DNA from 3 places in the Streptosporangium sp. NPDC051023 genome. Region 3 is predicted to be linked to each of the others. Evidence: riboswitches for the same ligand, from Rfam matches in the RefSeq annotation. Region 3 holds a riboswitch; each other region holds the start of a gene.
The links. Region 3 has a riboswitch for cyclic di-AMP ahead of AB0395_RS09395 (C40 family peptidase). Riboswitches for the same ligand answer to the same signal wherever they lie in the genome.

Region 1 (4,891 bases), on a different contig from region 3:
GGTGTACAGCAGGGTCAGCTCCACCCACCAGCACTCAAGCACCAGCTGCGCGGAGTGTGGCGCGGTCAGCCCGGCCGCGTCGCACGCCAGCCAGACCAACAGCACCCCCTGCGCCGCCGCCAGGCTCGGCTTCGGTGCGAGGCGCCGCCACCTCAGCGGTACGGCGTGCAGTATGAGCAGGACCAGGAGCAGCATGCCCGACGCCGTGGCCTTGAACGGCGGCGGCACGTCGGTGTACAGCAGCCCCATCCCCGCGGGCAACGCCACGGCCAGCACCACCAGGGCCCAGTCCAGGGCCGCCGCTCCCCGCCAGCCTTCCGTGGCGCGTCGCGGGTGATCGCCCCGGCGGGCCATGCCGTACAGGGTGGTGAGGGAGAACGAGCGCGGCACGGGCAGGGCCGTCTCGCCGGGGGGCGAGGGCAGGGGGAGCACTGCCCTGACGGTCCAGCCGCCCGCGGTTCCGGCGTCTGTGGTCCCGGTGTCTGTGGTCCCGAAACCCGGGGGCCCGGCGCCCGCGGTCAGGGTGCCGCCGAGGGCGCGCACCGCCCGGTCGAGGGAGGCCAGACCGGTCCCGGAGCCCAGACCGTCGACGGCGGCCGGCGCGCCGTCGTCGGTTACCGTCACCACCAGCCGCCCCGCTCCGGCGGGGCTCTCAATGCGAACGTGGACGGCGGCGCCGGTGGCGTAGCGCATCGCGTTGGTCAGGCTTTCCCTGACCACGCGGAAGGCGAGCGCGGCGGCCTCGGGCGGTACGGAGGCGACCGCGCGATGGTAGGCCACTCCGGGATGGCCGCCGACCAGGGTGTCGATGTCGGCGAGGGTCGCGCTCTCGCCGCGCCGGTCGAGGGAGGCCAGGCGGTCGAGCTCCGCGACGGCCAGGCGGCCCGCCTCAGCGGCGTGGGCGGTGGCCTCCGAGGTGAGCGCGGGATCGGCGAGTCGCAGGGCGGCGGCCGAGGCGACTGCGATCCCGGTGAGCCGATGGGCGGCCACGTCGTGGAGCTCGGCGGCGATCCGGTCGCGCTCGACGGTCGCGGCCAGGCGGGGCACGGCCGCGGAGGCGGCGCGGTAGGCGGCGAGCGCGGAACGGCCCGCCCTGCGGCGTCTGTGAGAGCGGCCGAGGGACCACACGACGGCCGAGCCGCCCGCCGTGAGTGTCCCGAACCCGGCGCCCCCCCTGACGCTCCCGCCGTCTATGCCGATCACGATCGCGACGGCCAGCGTGACGGCGACCGCTCCGAGTGCGGCGGTTCCGGCCGTGCCGTACAGCGCCAGCGTGTAGAGCGCCACGACGAGCACCGCGCAGCCGAGGACTATCAGCACGCGTCCACGGTACTGCGGGACCGGGCGCCGCTCGCGGGTCCCGCAGGCGCGCCGCCCGTACGGGCACTGCTCTCCGGGCGGCGCGGTGTCCAGACGGTGCTGTGTTCTACAGGGTTCTAAAGGGTTCTACAGGGTTCTAAAGGCGCTGCCAGAGTGCGGGGACGTTGGACGGCTCCCAGCCGGGCAGGGAGGTGTGCGGCTGCAGGCACCGGTAGGTGGCGCCGCCGTAGGTCACCAGGTTCCCCGCGGTGTAGGAGACACCGGCCGCCCAGGGCCGGGAGGTGGTCGAGGTCGGGGTCGGGGTCGGCGTCACCGTCGGTGTCACGGTGGGGGTCGCGGTCGGGGTCGCGGTCGGCGTCACGGTGGGGGTGGGGGTGGGGGTGGGGGTGGGGGTGGGGGTGGACACGTTGCCGAAGGTCACGTCGGAGCAGGTGTAGAACGCCTCGGCGCTGTCCGAGCGCTGCCAGATCGAGTAGACGATGTGGCGGCCCGTCCTCGCGGGCAGCTGGCCCTGGATGACGTATTCGCCGTTGACCTTGGACGGGTTCCGCACCTTCGCCAGCAGCGTGGTGTCCAGGTCCGACCACTTCAGCGGCTGGAGCGGGTTGAAGCCCTCCTTCGTGATGTAGATCTCGAAGGTGCCGGGGTGGTCGGCGGTGTAGGGGTAGCGGAAGGTGTAGGGGCCGCCTCCGGTCGGGAGCGCGGTCGAGGGCCAGTCGGTGCGGGGCGCGTCGTATGCCCGGTACTTGGCGCGCCCGGCGCTGCAGAGCTGCCCGTCGGGAATGATCTCCCTGTGCTTGCCGTTGGCGGTGCCGATGTTCAACTCATCCCAGTCATAGAGCGGCTGGGTGTCCCATTGGCCGACCGCGGCCTTGCACGCGGGGGTGTCCGGCGACTCCGGATTCTCCAGATAGCAGGCGTAAACCCGGCTGACGGGCGTTCCCATCGAGCCGTGGGCGGATGCCGAGTTGACCATCACCGTCGCCAGCAGGGCGGGAGCGGCGGCTGCGGCCGCCACCGTCAGGCCGATCCTTCGCTTGTTCATGGAGAGTGTCTCCTTCGGGGGGTAAGAGGGAGAACCTGCAGGTCAGAGGCATGTTCACTAGGAAATTATTAGGTAAGTTTCCTAACAGTTTCAATGAACTTAACGCCCAGGAAGGAGCAAGGTCAAGGGGTGGCCAATGCCCCTTTCTTGGGCATTGAAGGTAGATCTTCTGGGGTTTTCATGGCTTTTGTTTTGCTTTGACACCTTCTGGTGGGTAGTGTCCTAGTTGTTCTCAGTCGGTGACTTGCCCTTCACGAGAAGGAGCGGCCGGCAGACGTCGAATCCCGAAGCCCTGAGGGGTCACGGGAGCCGGGGACCCACTTCTTGGGGTGAATCCGCCGCGAACCTGCGGCGGTAGGGCAACTCCACCGCCCGAACCCGTCAGCTAACCCGGTAGACGAGATGGAGAGGAGATCCCCTCATGGATCGCTTTGTTGCCTTCGTGCCGGCAAGCACCGCACTCGTGCGGATCTACTAAGACTTTTCCGCCGCGCCTGACCGCGGCACCCCACCTCGCACCGCGCTCCGCGTAGCGTCCGGTCTCTCCGGCTGCGACTTCTCTTCCCTGTGAGCGCTCACGCCCGTGCCTTCTCTTCGTTTGGCGCACGAGGCTGTCCTGTTCCCTCGCGAAAGAGCCTGTTTTCTATGCGTTTCTCCCTTGCCCTGCGTAACCGCCTGATCGCCGCCACTCTGCTGGGCGCGAGCGTCCTCACCTCCGCCGGCGTCGTCTCCGCGCTTCCCGCCGCGGCCGACACCGGCACCGGATCCACCGCTCCCGCCGCCTCCGAGACCGCCCTGCTCAAGGGCTCTACCAAGGCCTCCTACTTCTGGGACGACTCCTCGGGCCGCGCCGGGGACACCGGCCTGCCCGCGAGCGGCAAGCCCATGCAGAAGGGCATGATCGCGAGCCCGAGCTGGCCGCTGTTCACCGAGGGGTACGTCATCTACAAGGGCAAGAAGGCCAAGTTCTTCGTCGGGGACCGCGGTCCCGGTGTGCCCTCCAGCAGCGGTGTCATGATCGACCTCGACGCCAAGACCTTCGCCGACCTGACCGGTGGCACCTTCAACTCCAGCTCGCTCGGCGTTGACGGCGTCGACGGCGCGGGCCACATCAAGGTCGACTACGTCATCACCAAGTGGGGCGACGGCGTGGGCAAGAAGAACTACCCCGTCGCGTACGCCAGCGGTGCCTGGAAGGTCATGGACGACAACCCGGCCGCGCCCCCGACGACCGCTCTGGCCGACGCGGCGCGCCCCTAGGCTCCCGCCGGGGGAGACCTCCGGAGGATCCCCCGTCCTCGTCTCCCCCCGATCCCCACCCCTCGATCCCCACCCTCGGAAACCCCCCGAACCCCCCGGATCCCCATCCCCGCCTCCGCCTCCGCCTCCGCCCCCGCCCCCGCCCCCGCCCCGAGGGTCCCCGCTCCGCCTCCGGCCCTCCTTCCCCCACCCCCACCCCCCCGCTCCGCGTCCCCCGGCGGTCCTCGCCCCCGAGGGATCCCCACCTCCCCGCCCCCCCGGCGAACCCCCGCACCCCCTGGAAAAGCAAGAGCGGGCACCCAAACGGGTGCCCGCTCTTGTTCTTTTCGTCAGATGACGTGCTGTTCCGCGTGATCTGACGGACTCGTCGCCGCGGTCGACGCCGCTCACCGCCTCGGGGGAGGGGGAGCTCCGGTACGGCCCGCGCCTCCCGGGGACGTGCCGTACCGGAGGATCAGATCTCGAGCCTCTCCTCGATGCCGCGGAGGTTGTGCCGCGCGAGCGCCAGGTTGGCCCGGGTGCGGTCGAGCGCCAGGTAGAGGAAGAGGCCCTTGCCGTTCCTGCCGGTGATCGGGCGGATCAGGTGGTACTGGTTGGTGAGCGTGATCAGGATGTCCTCGATGCCGTCCTTGATGCCCAGCGACTCCATGGTCCGCATCTTGGCCCTGACGACCTCGGTGTTACCGGCCGCCGCGATCTGCAGGTCGAGGTCCTTCGAGCCGCCGAGGGCGCCCAGCGCCATGCCGCTGTTGTAGTCCACGACCACCGAGCCGACCGCCCCGTCGATCGCCATCATCTCCTTGAGGGAGATGTCCATGTTGCCCATTCATGCCTCCGGTCACTGGGTTGTCCATGTGCGAGATGTGATGGCGGCCAGGTTCGCCGCCGTCTTGCGCCCCTCCAGCCGCAGCAGCCCGAGGTTGGTCCCAGGGCGGGCGAGGACTGTGAGGACGATCTTGGGTCCGGCCGCGTAGAAGGCCGCGTAGCCGTTGGTGCCGGAGATCAGCGTCTCTTCGAAGGCGCCCTTGCCGACCATGTCCGCCATCCGGCGGCTGAGGGCCAGCAACGCGGAGGAAAGGGCACCGGTCTGCTCGGAGGCCCGATCCAGGTCGCTGGCTATGGTCAGGCCGTCGACGCTGCACGCGACGCTTCCGTCGACGTCCGGTATCCGCTCGCGCAGCAGGGTCATCTCCCGGCGCACCTCGTCGCGCAGTTCCACTGGCACCCTCCTTCCGGTCCTCTTCAGTGTCCGCAGCCTTATTGGCA
Region 2 (4,891 bases), on a different contig from region 3:
GATCTTCCACATCGCCGACTTCGAGGCGCGGGCACGGGCGAACATCCACGCCGAGCTTGAGCGACTGTGAGCGATTATTCCCCATGAACCAACATCTCACCCAGGTTCTTCTGTGGTAATTTGCTGGAATCTGGTGGATTAAGGAGTGGGTCAATGCTCGCCCAGCAGCGGCAGCAGGCGATTCTCGAGCGGGTGCGCGGCAGCGGCGGGGTCAGGGTCGCCGACCTGGTCCGCGAGTTCGGCGTGTCCGACATGACGATCCGCAGGGATCTCGAGGTGCTGGCCGAGCGCGGCCTTGTGGAGAAGGTTCACGGCGGGGCAACGGCCGCGGGGCCCGGCTCGACCGAGGAGCCCGGATTCACCGCCAAGTCGGCGCGCCAGCAGCCGGAGAAGGAGGCGATCGCCCGGCACGCAGCCGGGCTCGTCAGGCCCGGCACGGCCATCGCGCTCTCCGCGGGGACCACCACCTGGACGCTCGCCCACTTCGTGGTCGACGTGCCCGAGCTGACCGTGATCACCAACTCGATCCGGATCGCCGAGGTCTTCCACCGCTCCCCGCGCGCCGACCGCACCGTGGTGCTGACCGGAGGAGTGCGCACCCCGTCGGACGCGCTGGTCGGCCCGGTGGCCGTCGCGGCCATCAGGGGGCTCCACGTGGACACCCTGTTCCTCGGCGTGCACGGAATGAGCGTCCGGGCCGGGTTCACCACGCCCAACCTGCTGGAGGCCGAGACCGACCGTGAGCTGGTCGCCTCGGCGCACCGCCTGGTCGTGCCCGCCGACCACACCAAGTGGGGGACGGTCGGGATCAGCACGATCGCCGCGCTGACCGAGGCCCACGTCCTGATCACCGACTCGGGCCTGGCGGAAGAGGCCTGCGACGAGCTCGCCGCCAGGGTCGGCGAGCTCGTCGTCACCGAGTCGCGGCGGGAGAGCGAGGCACAGGACCGATGAAACGCACGATTACCCGGCTGGCGGACGGACGCGAGCTGTTCTACTTCGATCGGCGGGACGACGCGGACCGCAGCGCGGCCGACGAGCGCGATCTGCCACCCCGCCCCGTCGCCTCCGAGCTGCGCTACGACCCGCTCACCGAGGAGTGGATCGCGGTCGCGGGGCACCGCCAGGACCGCACGTTCCTGCCGCCCGCCAGCGAGTGCCCGCTGTGCCCGTCCGCCCCCGGCCGCCCGACCGAGATTCCCTCCCCCTCGTACGACGTGGTCGTCTTCGAGAACCGCTTCCCCTCCTTCTCCGCGAACCTGGGCACGTACTCACAGGTCGGCGGCCTGAGCGAGGTCCGGCCCGGCGTGGGCAGGTGCGAGGTCGTCTGCTTCACCCCGGAGCACGACTCCTCCTTCGCCGAGCTCTCACCCGGCCGGGTCGAACTGGTGATGGAGGCCTGGATCGACCGTACGGCGGAGCTTTCCGCGACGCCCGGGGTCGAGCAGGTGTTCTGCTTCGAGAACCGCGGAGCGGAGATCGGCATCACCCTGGCCCACCCGCACGGCCAGATCTACGCCTACCCCTACGTGACCCCACGTACCCGGCTCTCCCTGGACGCGGCGCGACGCCACAGGGAGCGAACCGGAGGCAACCTCTTCGCCGACGTGCTCGCCGCGGAGCGGGAGGCCGGGATCCGCGTGGTCGCGGCGAACGAGCACTGGACGGCGTTCGTGCCCGCCGCGGCCCGCTGGCCGGTCGAGGTCCACCTCTATCCGCACCGCCAGGTGCCCGGCCTCGGCGCGCTCGACCGCGCGGAGCGCGCGGCGTTCGGGCCGCTCTACACCGAGGTGCTGCGCCGCCTCGACGGACTTTTCGGGGTGCCGATGCCGTACGTCTCCGCCTGGCACCAGGCGCCGGTGAACATCGGCCGGGAGCTGTCGTACGCGCACCTGGAACTGTTCAGCATCCGCCGCGCACCGGACAAACTCAAATATCTCGCCGGGTCCGAGTCGGCCATGGGGGCTTTCGTAAACGACGTCCTCCCCGAGGAGACCGCCCGGCGCCTGCGCGCCGTTATCACGAAATGATCACCACTTGGTCTCGTCTTGGGGTCGCATGACCTCTCATTTACCACTACTATCCTCACGCATCGGACAAACAGTTCGATATGCCTAATCTCAGGCGCCTCGCCTGAGAGCCGGGGACCCATGCATTTGGGGTGAACCACTTCGGTGGAAGGGCTTCCTCCAGCCCGAACCCGTCAGCTAACCCGGCCGGCGTGAGGAGAGGAGAGCTGTGGCGGCTCTGTCCCCCATGTTCCGTCGCCATGCGGTCGTGACCGTTTCCCTGGTCTCGGCCCTCACGTTCACCCTCGGCGCGGCGGGCACGGCCAACGCCGCGCCCAAGCCGAAGGAGTCCCAGCTCCGCACCGAGCTGGCCCAGCTCACCAAGAAGGTCGACAGGCTCATCGAGGCCTACGCGGCCAAGCGGGAGTCGCTGAGAAAAGCACAGAAAGCCGAGGAGGCCGCCAGAGCCGACCTGCGCAGAGCCGAGGAGGCCTACGCGGAGGCGGGCAGGCAGGTCGACTCCATCGCCCAGCTCCGCTACCAGAGCGGCACTCTCGATCTGCCCTCCATGCTGTTCGCCCCGACCATGGGCGGCGCCGCCGTCATGGAACAGCTCACCGCCCAGCAGAGTGCCTACCTGCAGGGTTTCGCCAGAAGCCGGGATCTCATGAAACAGGCCGCGGACAAGGCGGCCCTGCTCACCGAACAGATCGGACAGGAGGCCAAGGCGGTGCAGATCCAGCGTGCGGACGCGGAGAAGGTGATCCGCGCTATCGAGGACAAGCTCGACCAACTCGTTCCCACGGGCAGCGGGCGCCGCTCCGACGGCAGCTGGGCTCCCCAGCTGCCGACCGGCGAGGACAACATCACCGACCGCACGCGGATCATGCGCGAGACCATCGGACAGACCTTCAAGCTGCCCCACGAGGTGGGCTGTTACCGGGCGGAGAACGACGGTGGCGAGCACCCGCTCGGCCGCGCCTGTGACTTCATGATGAGCACCGGCGGCTCCCTGCCCACGGCGGACAACGTCAGGCTCGGCGACGAGATAGCCGCCTGGGCCCTCAAGAACAAGGACAGGCTCGGCGTCAAGTACGTGATCTGGCGTCAGCGCATCAACACGGGCTCCGGCTGGCGTGCCATGTCGAACCGGGGCGGCATCACCGCCAACCACTACGACCACGTCCACATCTCGATGTACTGACGCCGAGCGGGGAAGACCCGGACCTCCGCCGCCCTCGTCGCTCCCGTCGCCTCCGGGCTCCGGGACGAAGGGGGCGGGCGGTGACTGACGACGATCACATGCGCGCCCCAGCGGCTCCTCGGACAGGCGTCTCGGAGCACGAGGCGGGCGCAGGGCGGGCGCGGGGCGGGCGCGGGGCGGGCGCGGGGCGGGCGCGGGGCGGGCGCGGTAAAACCGCATGACAACGGTCGCGCCCCGGGACAGGATTGGATCCCGTGACCGATGACCGCATTGATCCGCCCTTCATCGCCGACGAGGCGACCATGCTGTACGCGTGGCTTGACTGGCACCGGGAGACCCTGGCCGTCAAGTGCGCCGGGCTGTCACAGGAACAGCTCAGCCTGCGCCCCTGCGCACCGTCGACGCTGTCCCTGCTGGGCCTGGTCCGCCACATCACCGAGGTGGAGCGCTATTGGTTCCGCAACATCCTCAACGGTGAGGAAAACCCGCCGCTCTACTGGAACGAACAGTATCCCGACGGTGACTTCGACCGGCTGGACTCCTGCACGGCCGAGGAGGCTCTCACCCGCTGGCGCGCCGAGATCGAGGGCGTCCGCGAGCTCTACACCGGGCTCTCCCTGGACACCCTGGGCGGGCAGCAGCGCGGAGGAGAGGACGTCTCGCTGCGGTGGATCCTCGTCCACATGATCGAGGAGTACGCCCGGCACAACGGCCACGCCGACATCATCCGCGAGCAGATCGACGGCGTCACTGGAGAGTAGTGCTCGCGGCCGTCTCCTCGATCGCCTCCGCGATGAGCCGGTCGAGGCCCGCCAGATCGGGCGGGCAGGCCGCACTCGCCTCGGCGAAGCGGGTGAGCAGCCTGGCGAAGGTCTCCCGATCCGCCTCGTCCCAGTCGGCGATCAGGCCGTCCACGTAGGTCCGCCGGGAGGCGACGACCACCTCCAGGACACGCCGTCCCCTCGGGCTCAGCCTCAGCCGGGCCCGTCTGGCGTCCACCTCGGACTCCTCTCGCTCGACGAACCCCGCGCCGATCGCGTCGTTGACCAGCCTGCTGGCGGTCGAGGGGTCGACGTCCAACTGCTCGGCGACCGCGCCGACGGTCACCTCGGGAACGTCCAGGCTCAGCTTGTGCACGGCGTGCACAACCATCACGTTCGACATCTGCACCGACCGCTGCGGGTCCGCGGCCTTGCGCGTGCGCAGCGGCCGCGCCCAGATCCGGCGCAGCCGGAACAGCGCCACGTCGATCGCCGCCCCCGGCGTCCCGTCCTTCACGGCGTAACCTTACCGGCGCGCGGCCTCAACGGCGGATATGGCCCGCACGGGCGCACGTGCCCTGCCCGCCGGGCTCAGCCGGACAGGCGGACCGGGTTGACCAGGTCGGCGTACATCAGCAGTCCCGCCATGATGACCATCACGAAGGCGATCGCGTAGGTCAGTGGAAGCGCCTTGGCGATGTCGACGTGCCCGGGAAGGGGACGGCGGGTCACCCGGGCGAAGGCGCGCTTGAGCCCCTCCCACAGGCCGCCCGCGATGTGACCGCCGTCGAGCGGAAGCAGCGGGACCAGGTTGAACAGGCCGATCGCCAGGTTGAACCCCGCGAGGAGGTTGATGAAGGTGACGATCTTGTTCTCCAGCGGGGCCGCGGAGGCCGCGATCTCCCCGCCGATACGGC
Region 3 (4,891 bases):
GCTCGATGGGCGGGGCTCCCGCGGGCAGCGCCCGCCACGGGGTGGTGAGCGCGACGACCGCCAGCGTGGCCACCCCCAGGATGGCCATCGCCCATCCCGCCCCCTTCAGCACCCCCCGCGGACCCGATGGCGTATCCGTCACGGTCCGCGTCATGCGAGTTCCCTCCGGAGGTGGTCGCGCCACGCGGCGGTGAACCCCGCCCGCGACAGGCCCAGTGTGCTGCCCACATCGCTACCGTAAAGCCTTACCAGTGCCTTCTCGCCGAAGCGCTCCGCGACGTACCGGCACGCGAGCCAGGCCTCCTCGTAGGCCTGCGCCAGCCGGGGGGCGCCGGGGGCGAAGTCGGCGGCCCCGGGAAGCCCGGGGGGCAGGACGCCCGCGCGCACCTCCGCCGCCAGCTCGGCGGCGGCCACCCGCACCGCGATCCCCGCGTCGCGGTAGCCCACGTAGTCGGCGAACCCCTCCGACAGCCACATGGGGACCCGGCCACCCCGGGTCGCGCCGGTGGCCACGTGGGTGAGCTCGTGGGCGATCACCACATCCCTGCCGGCCGGACTGAGTCTCGCGTAGCCCGTCGGCAGGACGACCACCCGGTCCGCGGTCGCCATCGCGGCCAGGCCGCCGGTCGCCGCCGCTCCCGTGATCTCCGCCGCCTCCGCGTCGGTCGCGGGAAACAGGATCACCGCCTTGACCGGCCCCCAGATCTCCGCGAGGGTACGGCAGGCACGGTCGGCTCTTGAGGCCAGATCCCGTAGCTCGGCGAGCGGGACACGGTGGCCGACGACGAGCGAGCACTCGCCACGGACCACGCTCGCGGCACCGGGCCACAGGTCGCGGGCCGTCCGCGAGGCGGGCCGCGCCCCACCGGCCAGCCCCGTGCTCATCAGCGCCAGCATCCCGGCGAGCACGGCGCGGCGCCCTTTCGGGACGGACATGTCAGCTGATGCTACTCGACCGGCACCCGCCGGGGCCGTACCCGCCCGCAGGGCAGCCGCCCGGAACCGCCCGGAACCGCCTGCCGGGACGCCCGGCAGGCATGCGACGGTCCCGTCCATCGGGGAGCATGGACGGGACCGTATCCCGCTCTGTCAGCCGCCGGGACGAACCGCTCCGGCGAAGGCGGATCTGTAGTAGCCCTTCAACGTCACAATCCTGACCGTCTTACCGCTGCTCGGCGAGTGGACCATCTTGCCGTGGCCCACGTACATGCCCACGTGGCCCTTACCGTAGAAGAACAGCAGGTCACCGGGGCGCAACCTGCTCCACGAGACCTTCTTCCTGACCGCGCGGTACTGGCTGCCCGTGACCCGGGGGAGGGAAACGCCGGCCTTGCGCCACGCGTACTGGACGAGCCCCGAGCAGTCGAACGCACCCGGGCCTGAGGCTCCCCACCGGTATGGGTCGCCAATCTGCTTTTTGGCCGCCGCCACGGCCGTCCTGGCCCTGGCCTGCTGCCGTACTGCCCGGCTCATTGCGGCCTTCGCCGTGCGCTTGACGCGAGTCTTCGCCGTGCTCTTGACCTGAACCGCGGCCGCGATGTCCGTCGTCGCCTGTGCCGTCGTGGAACCCAGTGCCACCGCTCCGGTTGAGGCGGTCAGCGTGAGGACGAATCCGCCGAGGGAAAGGCGGAAAAGGCGCGACAAACGGGGGTTGTGCGGGGTGGTAGACAGGATTTCTCCTTGGGACTTCCACTGATGCCTACCGGGTTAGCTGACGGATTCGGGCTGGGAAGAAGCCCTACGACAACAGACATGTCGATTCACCCCTGGCCATAGATCAATGGCCGAATGGTTCCCCGGCTCCATGCCTCCTGGCTGCACGGACTCGGCAGGCCACCGCGGCGGGGCGAACCCCATGGGACACGGTGACCAGCTGGATCTTTATATGGACACCGGCCCGTGAGACCGGCATTCGATGCGATGGCATGGCTTGCTCACCGCGACCGCCAGAAGGTACCCCGATTACCAAGTTCCGGCAAAGGTCCGACCAAATCCGAAGATCGAAAAAAAGTTTTCACGTTTATGAAATGCCTGCTGGCGAGGCATTTCCGCCATTCGAATATGACTCTCGTCACATTCCGCGCGCACCACCTGAAAGCCATCGCATGTGTCACATACATCACATCAGTTATCGATCTTCATCGTTCCCACCGAGCCCTGGAACGGCCCGGCGGGCGCGGGATCAGGCCCCGCACGACCACCGGTCCACACGAACCGCCGCGTTCGCGACGCGATGCCCGATCGGGCATGATCTGGGGCATGAGATCGTTCGCCGGCCTCGCGGAACTCGCCGCGGCCAAGGGAGAGCATCTGGGGCACAGCGCCTGGCGCGAGGTGACCCAGGAGCAGGTCGCCATGTTCGCCGACGCCACCGGCGACCACCAGTGGATCCATGTGGATCCCGAGCGGGCGGCCGCCAGCCCCTTCGGCGGAACCATCGCCCACGGCTACCTGACGCTGGCCCTGCTGCCCGCCTTCATGGCCGAGATCTTCCAGGTCGAGGGGATCACGATGGGCGTCAACTTCGGGCTCGACAAGGTCCGCTTCCCCGTCCCGGTCAGGGTCGGCTCCCGGGTGCGTGGCGGCGCCGAGCTCACCGACGTCAAGAACTCCCCCGCGGGGAAACTGGTGAAGATCAGAATGACCGTCGAGGTCGAGGGCCAGAGAAGGGCCGCCTGCGTCGCCGACACCCTGTCGCTCTACGTGGCGTAAGGAAACGCTCCACACGATCGCTCCCCATGACGCCAGGGAACGCTCCACGCGCCACGTAGGGACACTTTGGAGAAAGACCCCCCGAAGACCCCCGCCCGGCCCTCAGAGCCTCTCTAGAGACGTCTCAGGCGCCCCGAGGGCGTCGGGAAACCTGAGACACCGGCCCCCCGGAGCGGACGGAGGGCCGTCGGAGGCGGGAACCGCCGGGACGGGGCACCGGATGAGTCGGTGACGGGTCAGTGCCGGGTCAGGGGCGGACGGCTCCGACCAGGCGGCCGCCGTACGACGACAGCGGGACGACCTTGACGACGTCACCGGTCTGGGGAGCGTGAACGATCTTGCCGTCGCCCGCGTAGAGGCCCACGTGACCCAGGCCGTTGCTGAACAGGAGGTCACCGGGCTGTAGCTCGCTCAGGGAGACCTTGCGGCTGGAGCCCCAGCTCCACTGCTCCCAGGTGGTGCGAGGCAGGCTCACACCTCCGCTGCGCCAGGACGCCTGGACGAGCCCGGAGCAGTCCCAGCCGTCCGGCCCCGTGCCGCCGTACCGGTACGGCTTGCCGATCTGGGCGAAGGCGAAGCTGAGGGCGGCCCTGGCGTTACCCGAGGCCGGGCCGTTGTACTGGATTCCCGTGCTGTTGGGGTCGCCGCTCCTGAAGGTGCCGAGATCGCGCAGGACCTTCGTCTGGTCCTTGACCATCTTCTCGACCTTGGCCTTCTCGTCGGCCAGCTCGTCGCGCGTCTGGTCGGCCTCGGCCAGGGCGTCCTTGGCCTGGTCGCGGTTGTCGCGCAGCGCCTTGTTGGCCTCGTCGAAGGCGTTCAGCGTCTGGGCGCGGGAGGCGGATATCTGGTCGGCCGCGGCCAGGCCGCTCAGCACCAGGCTGGGGTTGCCCTGGCCGACGAGGTTCTGCCAGCCGACGGAACCGCCCTGGTAGGTGCTGACGGCCATGGTGATGAGATCCTTGCGCAGCCCGGCCACCTTCGCGGTCTGCTTGGTGAGGTCGGCGTTCAGGCCCCGGTACTTCTTGCGGGCCTTCTTCCACTTCTCACTGGCCTGGTTGTACTTCTCGACGAGCTGATCAGCCTGGTCGTTGAGCTTGTCCAGCTTCTTCTTGGCCTGCGCGATCGTCGGCTTCGGCTCGGCGATCGCACCGCCCACAGGAAGCAGGAGAAGCGCGAGGGCCAGCCCTGCAGCCATCGGCATCCGCACAAACCCACCCGGCTTACCCGCCACGGCCACGACGCCGCCTCCCCACGCAAAGACCTGGGGCGAAATAGTACAGAATCAGTAAGGGTTAGCTCACCTTTTTGGCTGTTTTGTTCTTTACTTGCAGGCGGCCACGGCGCAAACCTTGGCTGTCATCCGGGTGGCGTCCCGCAACTGGTCTGCCCAGTCACGTTTCACCGGTTTGGCGTACTCTCCCGCCCACAGGTAGACCAGCACGGCGTTGCCCTTGCGGACCACCACGCTCCGGTCCCCGCCGACACCGGCTTTCCCGCCGTAGTAGACCTGTCCGGAGACCTTCAGCGCGTCGTCCCCGAGCCCGGCGACGGGGACCGAGACGTAGCGGTAGGTGGAACCGGCGTCCTTCTTCGTCCCGCACGTGGCCAGCCCGCCGCGGAGCTGGGTCATGGCCTGCTCCGCGCCGGTCCGCGAGCCGTACAGCAGGACCTGCTCGACCTTCATGAAGTCCGGCACGCCGATGAACGTCACCGTCCTGACGGCCAGCCTTCCCGCCCTGCCAACGGCCCCCTTGCCGCACGGGTCGACCGCGAGCGGGGTCCTCAACGAGTCGCTGACCTTCCAACTCGTCTCGGGATCGTCGTCCTTCTTGGCCGCGGCCTTCTCGTACAGCAGGAACCCCTTGGGAATCCCGGGGGCGGCGGCGGCCGTACCGGCGACAAGGGCGGCGCAGACCAGCGCGACGAGCTTCTTCATCGAATCAACCTCCACAGTGATCCGATGCACCATATGGCGAAAAGGTTCAGGCTCGTCCGAGACGTCGCAGAAGTAACACCGAGGGAACGGGCCTGGCCCCCATCCGCCGGACCGACTCGGCCACCTCCCGGTCGGAGGAGACCACCGCGATGGCCCGGCCCATGGGCTCGGCGCGGACCAGCTGGCGGATCAGGTCGTCGGCGATCTGCCCGGGGGCGCTGAACATCACCCGGACGCCGCGGG

Region 1: another riboswitch for cyclic di-AMP. It lies ahead of AB0395_RS10265 (hypothetical protein); the one in region 3 lies ahead of AB0395_RS09395 (C40 family peptidase).
Region 2: another riboswitch for cyclic di-AMP. It lies ahead of AB0395_RS13080 (hypothetical protein); the one in region 3 lies ahead of AB0395_RS09395 (C40 family peptidase).

What each region holds. Positions count from the first base shown of each region.
Region 1 covers NZ_JBFBCE010000011.1:139,477-144,367, forward strand. Annotated here, with positions in the region: gene AB0395_RS10255 (ATP-binding protein) at 1-1,320, opposite strand, end outside; gene AB0395_RS10260 (lytic polysaccharide monooxygenase) at 1,457-2,365, opposite strand; cyclic di-AMP (ydaO/yuaA leader) riboswitch at 2,631-2,780, shown strand; gene AB0395_RS10265 (hypothetical protein) at 3,011-3,625, shown strand; gene AB0395_RS10270 (hypothetical protein) at 4,080-4,451, opposite strand; gene AB0395_RS10275 (roadblock/LC7 domain-containing protein) at 4,464-4,844, opposite strand.
Region 2 covers NZ_JBFBCE010000016.1:21,641-26,531, forward strand. Annotated here, with positions in the region: gene AB0395_RS13065 (metal-dependent phosphohydrolase) at 1-70, shown strand, start outside; gene AB0395_RS13070 (DeoR/GlpR family DNA-binding transcription regulator) at 154-954, shown strand; gene galT (galactose-1-phosphate uridylyltransferase) at 951-2,030, shown strand; cyclic di-AMP (ydaO/yuaA leader) riboswitch at 2,102-2,236, shown strand; gene AB0395_RS13080 (hypothetical protein) at 2,278-3,213, shown strand; gene AB0395_RS13085 (DinB family protein) at 3,468-3,974, shown strand; gene AB0395_RS13090 (MarR family winged helix-turn-helix transcriptional regulator) at 3,961-4,491, opposite strand; gene AB0395_RS13095 (site-2 protease family protein) at 4,566-4,891, opposite strand, start outside.
Region 3 covers NZ_JBFBCE010000010.1:123,417-128,307, forward strand. Annotated here, with positions in the region: gene AB0395_RS09385 (M48 family metallopeptidase) at 1-88, opposite strand, end outside; gene AB0395_RS09390 (hypothetical protein) at 151-936, opposite strand; gene AB0395_RS09395 (C40 family peptidase) at 1,090-1,644, opposite strand; cyclic di-AMP (ydaO/yuaA leader) riboswitch at 1,682-1,841, opposite strand; gene AB0395_RS09400 (MaoC family dehydratase) at 2,260-2,712, shown strand; gene AB0395_RS09405 (NlpC/P60 family protein) at 2,960-3,907, opposite strand; gene AB0395_RS09410 (hypothetical protein) at 4,034-4,648, opposite strand; gene AB0395_RS09415 (NYN domain-containing protein) at 4,695-4,891, opposite strand, start outside.